Linked DNA regions of Blastococcus saxobsidens DD2. Each later gene encodes a partner of the first gene's protein in a complex. Links are inferred from orthologs where the notes say so. Each region holds a gene or a part of one and is shown on either strand. Other genes may lie near its edges. The genes, in order: uvrA and mfd.

Region 1 (3,724 bases):
GTGCTCCCCGCCGGCACCCGGCCGGGCGGGCTCCCGGTGCCCGTCCAGTTCGTCGGCCCGCCCGGCGCCGAGGGGCTACTACTCTGGATAGCCGGAGAGCTGGAGGACCGGCAGCCGTGGCGCCGGTACGCGCCGGTGTTCGACCCGACGTCGCCACCGGCCGCCGCCTTCGCCTGAGCGCTCCACCGACGGGCGGCGGTGCGCCGGTGACCGGGCGCAGCTCACACCGTCCGACGGACGACCGCGGGTCGCCGGGGTGTTGCACCCGGTGACCGCAACCGATCGTCAGCGGTCGCCGACCACCGCAGCACCCGTCACATCCACCAGGTGACATCCACCAGCGACCGACAGGGATCACATGGACCGGCTCGTCGTCCGCGGCGCCCGTGAGCACAACCTCAAGGACGTCCACATCGACCTTCCCCGGGACGCGCTCATCGTCTTCACGGGCCTGTCGGGGTCGGGCAAGTCCAGTCTCGCCTTCGACACGATCTTCGCCGAGGGGCAGCGCCGCTACGTCGAGTCGCTGTCGGCCTACGCCCGCCAGTTCCTGGGCCAGATGGACAAGCCCGACGTCGACTTCATCGAGGGTCTCTCGCCGGCGGTGTCGATCGACCAGAAGTCGACCAACCGCAACCCCCGGTCGACCGTCGGCACGATCACCGAGGTCTACGACTACCTGCGCCTGCTCTACGCCCGCGCCGGCCAGCCGCACTGCCCCAACTGCGGCAAGCCGATCTCCCGGCAGAGCCCGCAGCAGATCGTCGACCAGGTCCTGGCGATGCCCGAGGGCACCCGGTTCCAGGTCCTGGCCCCGGTGGTCCGGGCGCGCAAGGGCGAGTACGTCGACCTGTTCAGCTCCCTGCAGACCCAGGGCTTCTCCCGCGTCCGGGTCGACGGCACCGTGCACCCGCTGACCGAGCCGCCGACGCTCAAGAAGCAGGAGAAGCACAGCATCGAGGTGATCATCGACCGCCTCACGGTGAAGGAGAGCGCCAAGCGCCGGCTCACCGACTCGGTGGAGACCGCGCTCGGGCTCGCCGGTGGCCTGGTCGTCCTCGACTTCGTCGACCTGCCCGAGGACGACCCGGAGCGGGAGCGCACCTTCTCCGAGCACCTGGCCTGCGTGGACGACGGGTTGTCGTTCGAGGCGCTGGAGCCGCGCTCGTTCTCCTTCAACTCGCCGTTCGGCGCGTGCGGCGAGTGCACCGGCATCGGCACCCGCAAGGAGGTCGACCCCGAGCTCGTCGTCCCGGATGCGGAGAAGAGCCTCAACCAGGGCGCGATCGCGCCGTGGTCCAGCTCGATGAGCAACGAGTACTTCACCCGGCTGCTCACCGGTCTGTCGCAGCAGATCGGCTTCTCCATGGACGACCCGTGGGAGCGGCTGCCGGCCACGGTGCAGAAGGCGATCCTGCACGGCTCGCCCGACCAGGTGCACGTCCGCTACAAGAACCGCTACGGCCGTGAGCGCAGCTACTACGCCGCCTTCGAGGGCGTCCTGCCGTTCCTCGAGCGCCGGCACGACGACACCGACAGCGACTACATGCGGGACAAGTACGAGGGCTACATGCGCGACGTGCCCTGTCCCGTCTGCCACGGCACCCGGCTCAAGCCGGAGATCCTCGCGGTGAAGCTCAACGGCCGGTCCATCGCCGAGGTCACGAACCTGTCGATCGGCGAGGCGTCGCAGTGGCTCGGCGCCCTGGAGCTGGGGGAGCGGGAGAAGGCGATCGCCGACCGCGTCCTCCGCGAGATCCAGGCGCGGCTGTCCTTCCTGGTCGACGTCGGCCTGGACTACCTGTCGCTGGACCGGCCGGCCGCGACCCTGGCCGGTGGGGAGGCGCAGCGGATCCGGCTGGCCACCCAGATCGGCTCCGGACTGGTCGGCGTCCTCTACGTGCTCGACGAGCCCTCGATCGGTCTGCACCAGCGGGACAACAGCCGGCTGATCGAGACCCTCGTCCGGCTGCGGGACATGGGCAACACCCTCATCGTGGTCGAGCACGACGAGGACACCATCAGGACCGCCGACTGGGTCGTCGACATCGGCCCGGGTGCCGGGGAGCACGGCGGTGAGGTCGTCGTCAGCGGCACGGTCCAGGACCTGCTGTCCAGCGAGCGGTCGATCACCGGCGCCTACCTCTCCGGCCGGATGGAGATCTCCGTCCCGCAGAAGCGGCGAGTGCCGGAGCCGGGGCGCGAGCTGGTGGTGAAGGGCGCCCGCGAGAACAACCTGCGCGGCATCGACGTCGCCTTCCCGCTGGGCTGCCTGGTGGCGGTCACCGGTGTCTCGGGGTCGGGCAAGTCGACGCTGGTCAACGACATCCTCTACACCACGCTGGCCAACCAGCTGAACCGGGCGCGGCAGGTGGCGGGGCGGCACCGGACCGTCACCGGCCTGGAGCACCTGGACAAGGTCGTGCACGTCGACCAGTCACCGATCGGCCGCACACCCCGGTCCAACCCGGCCACCTACACCGGGGTCTGGGACCACGTGCGCAAGCTCTTCGCCCAGACGACGGAGGCGAAGGTCCGCGGCTACCTGCCCGGCCGGTTCTCCTTCAACGTGAAGGGCGGCCGCTGCGAGGCGTGTTCGGGCGACGGCACGCTGAAGATCGAGATGAACTTCCTGCCCGACGTCTACGTGCCCTGCGAGGTGTGCAAGGGCGCCCGGTTCAACCGGGAGACCCTCGAGGTGCACTACAAGGGCAAGACGGTGGCCGAGGTCCTCGACATGCCGATCGAGGAGGCCGCCGACTTCTTCGCCGCCATCCCGGCGATCGCCCGCTACCTCCGCACCCTCACCGACGTCGGCCTGGGCTACGTGCGGCTGGGCCAGCCGGCGACGACCCTGTCGGGCGGCGAGGCGCAGCGGGTGAAGCTGGCCAGCGAGCTGCAGAAGCGGTCCAACGGGCGGAGCATCTACGTCCTCGACGAGCCGACCACCGGCCTGCACTTCGAGGACATCCGCAAGCTGCTGCTGGTGCTGCAGGGGTTGGTCGACAAGGGGAACTCCGTGATCGTCATCGAGCACAACCTCGACGTCATCAAGAGCGCCGACTGGCTCATCGACATGGGGCCCGAGGGTGGCTTCCGCGGTGGCGTGGTGGTCGCCCAGGGATCGCCGGAGTTCGTCGCCTCGGTGCCGGAGAGCCACACCGGCCGGTACCTCGCCCCGCTGCTCGACGCCGACGCCGTCGCCGCCGCAGCAGCCGGCCCGGCGCCCAAGCGGGTCCGCAAGAAGGCCAGCTGACCGACCGTCGTCCTGCGGGGGCATGTGCTGGACGCCTTGTGAGAGATGTCACGAAGGCGTACGCTCCGTGTGATCGACATCACCGGGATGCCCTGACGTCCCCGAGGAGGCTGCGATGAGCGCACTCACGCCCGACTGTGACCCGGACATGAGCCACTGCGGGCAGCCATGGCAGGGCAAGAGCAGGCCCGGGTCGGGCATCGTCTCCGCTGTCGTGCTGGTCGGGATTCTCGGGGTCGCCCTGCTCGTCGTGACCAAGGACGTGGTGTCCGGCGCGTTCGACTTCGTCGCCGTCCCGGTGGCTGTGCTCGCGGCCGTGGCGCTCACCCGCCGTGTCGTCCGCCTGGCCGCCCGCGGCGCCTCCGCCGTCGCCGCGCGCGTGCCCACGGCCGTCGCGGTACGGCGCTCCCAGCCCGTGGGCTGACGCCCGACCGGACATCGAGTGACCTCCTGACGGGGCCCAGCAGG
Region 2 (4,400 bases), 2.4 Mb from region 1 along the record:
GCTCGCGGAGCGGATGGAGATCGTCCGCAGCCTCCGCTTCGTCGACGACGTGCACGCGGAGGTCCTCCCGGACAAGATCGACACCTGGCGGGACGTCCGGTTCGACGTGATCTTCAAGGGCGACGACTGGCGGGGCACGCCGAAGGGCGACCGCCTGGAGCGCGATTTCGCCGAGGTCGGCGTCGAGGTGCGGTACTTCCCGTACACGATGCACACCTCGAGCACGGCCCTGCGCAGGGCGCTGGCCGCCATCGAGGCGCAGGAGCCCGCGGCCCGAGCTCTCATCTCCTGACCGGAGCCGGACGGCGGGCGGCAGCACCGGAAGCGGCCATCTAACCTGGGAGATCGGCACCGCCGCGACCGGCGGCGCGTGTGCCGCCGACAGATCTCCAGGAGTGGGAAACCCCGTGACCTTGCGCGGCGTGCTCGACGTCGTCCTCACCGACCCCGGCATGGCCCGCGTGGTCGCCTCGGCCGGGCGCGCGTCGCTCGCCGTCACCGCTCCGCCGCCGGTCCAGCCCCTCGTCGCCGCCGCGCTGGCCGCGCGGCAGCCGGGGGCGGGCGTGCCGGTCCTCGTCGTCACTGCCGGCGAGCGGGACGCCGACGCGACCGCGGACCTGCTCCGCTGCTTCGTGCCGGACCGGCGGGTCGAGGTCTTCCCGGCCTGGGAGACGCTGCCCCACGAGCGCATGAGCCCCCGGGCGGACACCGTCGGGCGCCGGCTGGCGGTGCTGCGCGACCTCACCCACCCCGGCGCGAACGGCACGATCGACGTCCTGGTCGCTCCGGTCCGGAGCGTGCTGCAGCCGCTGGCCCCTGGGCTCGGCGACCTGGTGCCGGTGGAACTGGAGCCGGGGGACTCCGCGGAACTGGACGGCGTCGCCCAGGCACTGTCCGACGCCGCCTACACCCGGGTGGAGCTGGTCGAGAAGCGCGGCGAGTTCGCCGTCCGCGGTGGGCTGCTCGACGTCTTCCCGCCCACCGAGCCGCACCCGGTGCGGGTGGAGTTCTGGGGTGACGAGGTCGACGAGCTCCGCTACTTCTCCGCCGCCGACCAGCGCTCGCTCGACGAGCGCCCCGACCGGCTGTGGGCACCGCCCTGCCGCGAGCTGCTGCTCACCGACGAGGTGCGGGCCCGTGCGGCGGCGCTGGCGGTCGAGCACCCCGGCCTGATCGAGGTCCTGGGCAAGCTCGCCGAGGGCATCGCCGTCGAGGGCATGGAGTCGCTGACCCCCGCCCTGATCGGCGACGAGGCCATGCAGCTGCTCACCGACCTCGTGCCGGCGGGCACGCACGTCCTGGTCTCCGACCCCGAGCGGGTGCGCAGCCGGGCGGCGGACCTGGTGCGCACCGCCGACGAGTTCCTCGCCGCCTCGTGGGCGACCGCCGCGGAGGCGGGAGAGGCGCCGCTGGACCTCGGTGCGTCCGCCTTCCGCGACCTCGCCGACGTCGAGGCCGGCGCGCGCACCCGCGGGCTGCCGTGGTGGACCACCGGGGTGTTCGCGCTCGGGGGTGGGCTGGGGGACGAGGGCACGGCCGACGAGGGCCAGGTGACCCTCGACGCGACTCCGGTCGAGCGGTTCCACGGCGACCAGGGCGCCGCCGTGGAGCGGATGCGCGGCTGGCACCGCGACGGCTGGCGGGTCGTCGTCACCTTCGCCGGCCCCGGCCCCGCCCAGCGGGCCGCCGACCAGCTCACCGAGACCGAGCTCGGCGTCCGGCTGGTGCCCGACGTCGCCACCGCCCCGGACGCCGGGCTGACCCACGTCACCCAAGGCAACCTCGAGGCGGGGTTCGCCTTCCCCGGTGTCGGCCTGGCGCTGGTCACCGAGCACGACCTGACCGGTCAGCGCGGCACGACGATGCGCGACGCGGTGAAGATGCCCGCGCGGCGGCGCAACGCCGTCGACCTGGTGCAGCTGCAGCCGGGTGACCTCGTGGTCCACGAGCAGCACGGCGTCGGCCGCTACATCGAGATGATCAGCCGCACGGTCAACGGCGGTCAGCGCGACTACCTGATCGTCGAGTACGCCCCGTCGCGGCGGAACCAGCCGCCGGACCGGCTGTTCGTGCCGACCGACGCGCTGGACCAGCTCACCCGCTACGTCGGCGGCGAGGCCCCCGCGCTGTCCAAGCTCGGTGGCGCCGACTGGCAGAAGACCAAGAGCTCGGCCCGCAAGGCGGTCAAGCAGATCGCCGGCGAGCTCATCCGGCTGTACTCCGCGCGCATGGCCACCCAGGGGCACGCCTTCGGGCCCGACACCGTCTGGCAGCGGGAGCTGGAGGACGCCTTCCCGTTCCAGGAGACGCCCGACCAGCTGGCCGCGATCGACGAGGTCAAGGCAGACATGCAGCAGACGGTGCCGATGGACCGGATCATCTGCGGCGACGTCGGCTACGGGAAGACCGAGATCGCGATCCGGGCCGCCTTCAAGGCGGTGCAGGACGGCAAGCAGGTCGCCGTCCTGGTGCCGACGACGCTGCTGGCCAACCAGCACGTCAAGACCTTCTCCGAGCGGGTCGCGCAGTTCCCGGTGACGGTGAAGGTGCTCTCCCGGTTCCAGTCGGACAAGGAGACCACCGAGATCCTCCGGCAGCTCGCCGCCGGCGAGATCGACATCCTGGTCGGCACGCACCGGCTGCTGCAGCCGACCACCCGGTGGAAGGACCTCGGGCTGGTCATCGTCGACGAGGAGCAGCGCTTCGGCGTCGAGCACAAGGAGTACCTGAAGACGATGCGGACGGCGGTCGACGTCCTGTCGATGTCGGCCACCCCCATCCCGCGCACCCTGGAGATGAGCCTCACCGGCATCCGCGAGATGTCGACGATCCTCACCCCGCCCGAGGAGCGGCACCCCGTGCTCACCTACGTGGGCGCCTGGAGCGACAAGCAGATGGCCGCCGCGATCCGCCGCGAGCTGCTGCGCGACGGCCAGGTCTTCGTCATCCACAACCGGGTGCAGTCGATCGACAAGGCAGCGGCGAAGATCCGCTCCCTGGTGCCCGAGGCCCGGATCGCCGTCGGGCACGGGCAGATGAAGGAGCACGAGCTCGAGCGGATCATGGTCGGCTTCTGGGAGAAGGAGTACGACGTCCTGGTCGCGACGACGATCGTCGAGTCGGGCCTGGACATCCCGAACGCCAACACGCTGATCGTCGACCGCGCCGACACCTTCGGGCTCTCCCAGCTGCACCAGATCCGCGGCCGGGTCGGCCGGGGCCGGGAGCGGGCCTACGCCTACTTCACCTACGACCCCACCCGCACGCTCACCGAGACCTCGGTCGACCGGCTGACCACCATCGCCAACAACACCGACCTCGGCGCCGGCATGGCGGTGGCGATGAAGGACCTGGAGATCCGCGGCTCGGGCAACCTGCTCGGCGGCGAGCAGTCCGGGCACATCGCCGGTGTCGGCTTCGACCTCTACGTGCGGCTGGTCGGCGAGGCCGTGGCCGACTACCGGGCGCAGGTCACCGGCGAGGAGGCGCCCGCCGAGCCGGTGGAGGTCCGCGTCGACCTGCCGGTGGACGCGCACCTGCCGCACGACTACGTGCCCGGCGAGCGGCTGCGCATGGAGGCTTACCGCAAGGTGGCCTCGATCCAGGACGACGAGCAGGCGCAGGCGGTGCTCGACGAGCTCACCGACCGGTACGGCGCCCCGCCGGCGCCGGTGCTCAACCTGCTGGCCGTGGCCCGGTTCCGGGTCGCGATGCGGGCGCTCGGCGTCACCGAGGTGTCGCTGCAGGGCCGCACCATCCGGATCGGCCCGGTCGACCTGCCGGAGTCCAAGCAGATGCGGCTCGCCCGGCTGGCCGACGGCGCGTCCTACAAGGCCGCCGTGCGGACCATCTCGCTCAAGGTGCCGGTGGGCCCCGACCGCCGCACCCCGCTGCGCGACGTCGCCCTGCTGGAGAACCTGCACTCGGTGCTGCGCGCGGTGCTCGACCAGCCGGTCGCTGCGTAGCGGGCACCGCCCGGGGCGGCGTGCGGCGCCCGTCACAGCAGGTGTGGGAGTCTGCCGGGCGTGCTGATCCGTCGCGCTGCCCGCTCGTGTGCCGCCGTGTTCCTGGTCGCCGTCGCGTTGGCCGGGTGCCGCTCGGCACCTGACGTCGCCGCCTACGTGGGCGAGGAGCAGATCAGCGTCGACGAGTTGCAGGCCGAGATCGACGAGCGGCTGGCCGACGAGCTCGTCGCGGCGTCGGCCGAGGGCCGGGAGGACGAGTTCACCCGCGCGGTGCTGGGGCTGCTGCTGGAGGGCGCGGTCCACGACGCCGCGGCGGAGCGCTACGGGGTGCGGGTCACCGACCGCGAGGTGAACCGCCGGATCGAGGAGCTGCTGGGCAGCGACGACCCCGAGGCCGTCTACGACCGGCTCGCGCAGCAGGGGGTCAGCCGCGCG

Evidence for each region.
Region 2: the proteins of uvrA (region 1) and mfd are in contact, whole or in part, in a crystal structure (PDB 4DFC), measured with the Escherichia coli proteins. The link is inferred for Blastococcus saxobsidens DD2 from one-to-one orthologs.

The regions. Positions count from the first base shown.
Region 1 is NC_016943.1:3,115,571-3,119,294, reverse strand. What follows is about bases 36-3,456. They hold uvrA (excinuclease ABC subunit UvrA), read left to right. Parts: upstream 36-358; coding sequence 359-3,256; downstream 3,257-3,456. Other genes in these bases: BLASA_RS14780 (hypothetical protein), read left to right, coding at 3,372-3,456; BLASA_RS14790 (amidase), read left to right, coding at 36-177. Also shown: more of BLASA_RS14790, read left to right, coding at 1-35; more of BLASA_RS14780, read left to right, coding at 3,457-3,680. UniProt on the Escherichia coli protein: The UvrABC repair system catalyzes the recognition and processing of DNA lesions. UvrA is an ATPase and a DNA-binding protein. A damage recognition complex composed of 2 UvrA and 2 UvrB subunits scans DNA for abnormalities.
Region 2 is NC_016943.1:751,822-756,221, forward strand. What follows is about bases 69-4,165. They hold mfd (transcription-repair coupling factor), read left to right. Parts: upstream 69-407; coding sequence 408-3,965; downstream 3,966-4,165. Other genes in these bases: BLASA_RS03540 (adenylyltransferase/cytidyltransferase family protein), read left to right, coding at 69-292; BLASA_RS03550 (SurA N-terminal domain-containing protein), read left to right, coding at 4,026-4,165. Also shown: more of BLASA_RS03540, read left to right, coding at 1-68; more of BLASA_RS03550, read left to right, coding at 4,166-4,400. UniProt on the Escherichia coli protein: Couples transcription and DNA repair by recognizing RNA polymerase (RNAP) stalled at DNA lesions. Mediates ATP-dependent release of RNAP and its truncated transcript from the DNA, and recruitment of nucleotide excision repair machinery to the damaged site.